2 regions of the Mesobacillus sp. QJM3NY_10 genome follow, and region 1 is predicted to be linked to the other one. Evidence: riboswitches for the same ligand, from Rfam matches in the RefSeq annotation. Region 1 holds a riboswitch; the other holds the start of a gene.

Region 1 (2,405 bases):
TCCCTGTTCAAACCCATCTTTGAACTTGTGAATCAGTGGAACATCGGCTCCGCCAACAAATCCAACGATATTTGACTTTGAAGCCATTCCGGCTACAGCACCCGCGAGGAAACTGCCCTGTTCTTCTTTAAAAGTAATGGAAGTAATATTATCCAATTGTGATACTGAATCAACCAGGATAAATTTCTGTTCTGGATACTTTTTTGCGACCTTCTCAAGATCCTCAAGGACCATGAAACCCAATCCAATGACAATATCATTTCCTTCTTCTACAAGCTCGGTGAACCCTTTTTCATAGGTGCCTACAGACTGAAGCTCTCTGTAATCAAAAAGAATATCGAGCTCGTCTCGCGCTTTTACCAGTCCGGCAAAAGCTGCATCACTGAAAGATTGGTCTCCAAGTCCGACGTCAGACAACATAATGCCGATTTTGACCCTTTCTTTCGCCTTGAGCTCCGAGTTTGCACACCCAGCAAGGGTGCCTATCAGTAAAAATAAGATTACAAGCATATTCATAATTCGTCTCATCTAGATGTCCTGCTCCCTTTTAAAAATTTATATGTATTTCATCGACCATAGCGATTTTTTGTTTACAAATATGCAGAAAGTCTATCTTTTGTTAATTTTCTAACTTCTAATGGATAGAAAAAGCAGACTGTGCAATACAGCCTGCTTCGATTAACATTATTTAATTTTCGTGAACCTGTTCAAGTCGCCATTTTCGCCAAGGACAATAAGGATATCCTCTGCTCTCAGGGTTTTCTCTGGATCTGGTGAGATGTCGACCTTGTTGGCAGTTTTCACGCCGATTACTGTGATATTGTATTTGGCACGCAGGTTGATTTCAATCAAGTTTTTGCCAGCCATGCTGATAGGAAGCTTGATTTCCTCAATACTATAATCATCGGAAAGCTCAATAAAGTTCAATACATTGGGTGAAGCCATCAGCTGGTGGGCGACTCTTTCCCCCATATCCCTTTCCGGGAAAATGACTTTATCAGCGCCAACCTTGAACAATACTTGTGCATGGTGTTTGTTAAGAGCCTTGGCAACGACATTTGAAACTCCCATTTCTTTCAAAATCAGAACGGTGAGAATACTTGCCTGGATGTCGTCACCAATCGCCACAATGACAGTATCAAAGTTCCTGATTCCTACTGCCTTCAATGTTTGCTCGTCCGTTGAGTCACCGATTACCGCATGGGTTACAAACTCCTTATAGTCCTCGATATGTTGTTCACTCTTATCAATCGCCAGCACTTCGACTCCTTCATTGTATAAAGTCGTCGCTACACTTGAACCGAAACGGCCCATGCCGATTACTGCGTATTGTTTTGCCATAAAAACATCCTCCTACCCAATCATCACTTTTCCAGCTGGATCCACTTTTCTTTTTTTCTGTAAATGCCAGTGCTATCAAACAACCCGGCCCGCGAACATTGTCTTGGTAATTAAATATATTTAAACATGCTGTCCTTGGAATGACATCCTGTTAAAATGCACCGAATATTTTACCAGTCATTGTCAACCGATTCAAGGTCTTCCTTCTTTCCTTAGTATGAGGAAAATATGAGTTTAATATTTCGATGGGAGACTTTGCTTTTCGCTGGATTCTTATATTGTGGGTACCTAATCCATGCAAAACAAAAAAGCCCCCAGAGGCTAAAAGATAGCAGCCTTGTGGACTTTTGTACATACTTGTCACACAAGCTTCATCTTCCTCTTCTGCAACGCTTACGGAGTTAGCTGTCGGATTAGGGCTCAGAATAGCCCCGCCTATCATTCAGGCCTCACCCCTAGTGGATTTCATCCACAAAGTTGGTTCCCCCGCTCCTATCGGATTCAGCGATTTAGAAATATGAAACTCATTAAATTTTGTTCAGAAATCTGAAACTGTTGTAATCATACTCCTGCGACATACTATTGTAAACATGTAAAGGACGCCAAAAATGACTCTTTTTACTCAATTTAATCCAATATTGATGCCAAATCATAGTATTTCTTACTGAATCGCCGTTTTTCTTGGTTTTTCATTTTGGGTATATTTGCGATTTCCGCTCAAGTGAACGCAGTTTATAGTCATTCATTTAAAGGTAAATAATAGGGTTGTTATATGTTTGTTTTTGAGATTAGATTTTTTGGGAGGTTATCGGATGAAAGCCATGATTATATTGAATCCATCGTCAGGAAAAGAAAAAGCGACTGACTATGCTGAAAAAATAGCGGAAACCTTAAGGGAGAAATACGATGATATAGATATTCGAAGAACCGAGAAAGAAGGCGATGCTGCCGCATTCGCTACCGAAGCCTGCATTGCTTTATACGATGCGGTCATTGCCATGGGCGGTGACGGGACAATCAACGAGGCCATAAATGGAGTAGCTGAACAAGCCCATAGACCTGCT
Region 2 (2,405 bases), 1.3 Mb from region 1:
TGGCTCTAGTTTTCCGCGATTGAATAAGAAGATAAAAGATAGAATTCCTATTCTTCCTATGAACATCAAGGATATAATGACAATCTTCCCTGCTGTGCTAAGTTCAGGAGTTATGCCCATAGATAAGCCTGTTGTCCCGAATGCTGAACTGACTTCGAACATGATTTCCATCATCGTGAAGCTTTCAGTCGCATTCAATATGACCACCGCCGCAAAACAGAGGATAATGGCCAAAAAGCTTACAACTACTGATTTTCTAATATCTTCCTCATGCAGCTCACGACCAAACACCTTGATGGCATTATGCCCTTTTGCAAAATTGATGATCAGCAATATAATGACCGCAAAAGTGGTCGTCCTTATGCCTCCGCCCACAGAACTTGGCGAAGCTCCAATAAACATCAAAAAGCAAAGAAGCAGTAAGGTAGGGTTAGAGAAATCACTCACATTCATCGTAGCAAGCCCGCCATTTCTAGTGGAGGACGACTGGAACCAGGCATAAAAAAACGATTCATGCCAGTTGTAGCTTTTAAAAAAATGATTATATTCAAACAGCAGGATGGCGAATGTACCGAAAAACATAAGCGCAAAGAATGTTAACGTAGTCAGCTTAGTATATAAGGAAAAATGAGATCGATGGTGTTTTTTTCGATTCAAAAAGAATTCCTTCACTTCCACTAATACCGGGAATCCTATGGCACCTAAGGTTAAGAGAATAATATTCACAGACTGAACGAAATAATCATGCGCAAAAGGAATAAGCGAACTCCCTGTAATATCAAAACCAGCGTTCGTCGTTGCACTTACCGCCGCAAATAAGCCTTGCAGATAAGCTTCTTGCCATGTCGGGAAATAGCCAAGAAAATACGTTCCTAATATGAGAGCCCCTACCGCCTCGATCAAAAGGATGATGGCCAAAATTTGCCTCATGAGCTTGACCAGGCCAGACATTTGAGATTGATTTTGGTCGGTCATGATTAATTGTCGATCTTTAAGGCCAATTTTCCTTCGCAGCAACATCCAGAAAAACGTACCGAGCGTCATGATGCCGATTCCGCCAAACTGGAGGATAAACATTAAAATGAAAACGCCTGGTGTACTAAAGGTATCCGGTGTTGATACAACCGTCAGCCCTGTTACACTCACCGCACTAACTGCCGTAAATAAAACGTCAATAAATGTCCAGCTCACCCCAGGCTTGAGCGCAATAGGGAGACTGAGGAGCGACGCCGAAATCAATACGGCAATGACATAAAAAAATACAATGATTTGCGCAGGCTTTAACCAGTTTCTTTTAAAAATTTTCGCCAAGGTAATTCCTTCTTTTCTACGTTTTATTTTAAAACGATGCAAGCACAAAAAGACCATCCCTAATAAGAATGGTCAATGTTAAGATCATCAACCCTTCTCTCTTCACGGCTTACGGAGTTAGCTGTCGGATTAGGGATTGAGAGTATCCCTTTTTAGCTTCATTCGCTAAAATTCACCCCAAGATAAAGTAGCTTTATCAAAATTGGTTCCCCCGCTCAAAAGATTCAGCAAAAAGGTCTTTATTAAATTTAATAAGTATAAATTACTCCTATAGCTTAATAGTGTCAATGATTTTTTTATGAAATGCAGGGACTTGCCTTTGCTTCTAATATGTCGTCTAAAAGAGTGTTGAAAATGAAAAAGCATTGTTGAATTAACAATGCCTTGGTTTTACTCCGATTTTATTTCCCAATTACTACGACTAATCAACCGGAATCTCAATCTTTTGATTGTATTTTTTTACATAATGTATGCCCTTGATCAACAAATATTCCGGCATAGAATTCGTATCAAAGACCATCGTCCGCTCGCTGGTAATTCTATCTACCTTTTTCTCCAACCTTTGATTTATTGTTGTTTTTATAGGAGTCACTTTGTCACCATTTTGAATAGAAACACCGTCAAGCAATAGATTCTCGTCTGTCTCAATCGTGATTTCGACTCCTCGCTCAGTAGTACTAACTTTTTTTACCCAAAGATCCTTTCCTTCGAGTTCATGGTGCGTATCATCATTAAGTGGAATCTGTTCCGCTAGTTTTTGATATCCTACAAACTCATTAAAAGCTAATTCAAGAGAATACAGCTCTTGGGGAAGGCCATCAAATCGCAAATCAAACTTACTACCGGATACACCAGAACCCAGGTTGTCAATGGACTTACCATTAGCTATTAACTTGACTCCTTCAAAGCCGAAATGAATTCGATCGAAATTATCCACGTCCATTTTTCCTTCTAATACTGTTGAAGTTGGAGTCGCTGTAATCGTCTTGAAAGTAACCTTCCCTTTGTCGACCTTTACTGTTTCGTTGATCGACTGTTTTATCTGAGTCTGCATGGCTTTGTTTGGATCATAAGGAAACGTGATGCTCCCCTGC

The links. A riboswitch is a leader RNA that binds a small molecule or an ion and turns the genes downstream of it on or off. The one in region 1 is predicted to bind cyclic di-AMP.
Region 2: it holds a riboswitch for cyclic di-AMP, as region 1 does, so the genes downstream of both, AC0VX7_RS02645 (TrkH family potassium uptake protein) here and AC0VX7_RS20160 (potassium channel family protein) in region 1, are expected to answer to the same signal.

Annotation. Positions count from the first base shown of each region.
Region 1 is NZ_CM149675.1:3,990,550-3,992,954, forward strand. It holds gene AC0VX7_RS20155 (BMP family lipoprotein) at 1-528, opposite strand, end outside; gene AC0VX7_RS20160 (potassium channel family protein) at 685-1,341, opposite strand; cyclic di-AMP (ydaO/yuaA leader) riboswitch at 1,716-1,858, opposite strand; gene AC0VX7_RS20165 (diacylglycerol/lipid kinase family protein) at 2,154-2,405, shown strand, end outside.
Region 2 is NZ_CM149675.1:522,827-525,231, reverse strand. It holds gene AC0VX7_RS02645 (TrkH family potassium uptake protein) at 1-1,311, opposite strand, end outside; cyclic di-AMP (ydaO/yuaA leader) riboswitch at 1,403-1,551, opposite strand; gene AC0VX7_RS02640 (DUF4179 domain-containing protein) at 1,733-2,405, opposite strand, start outside.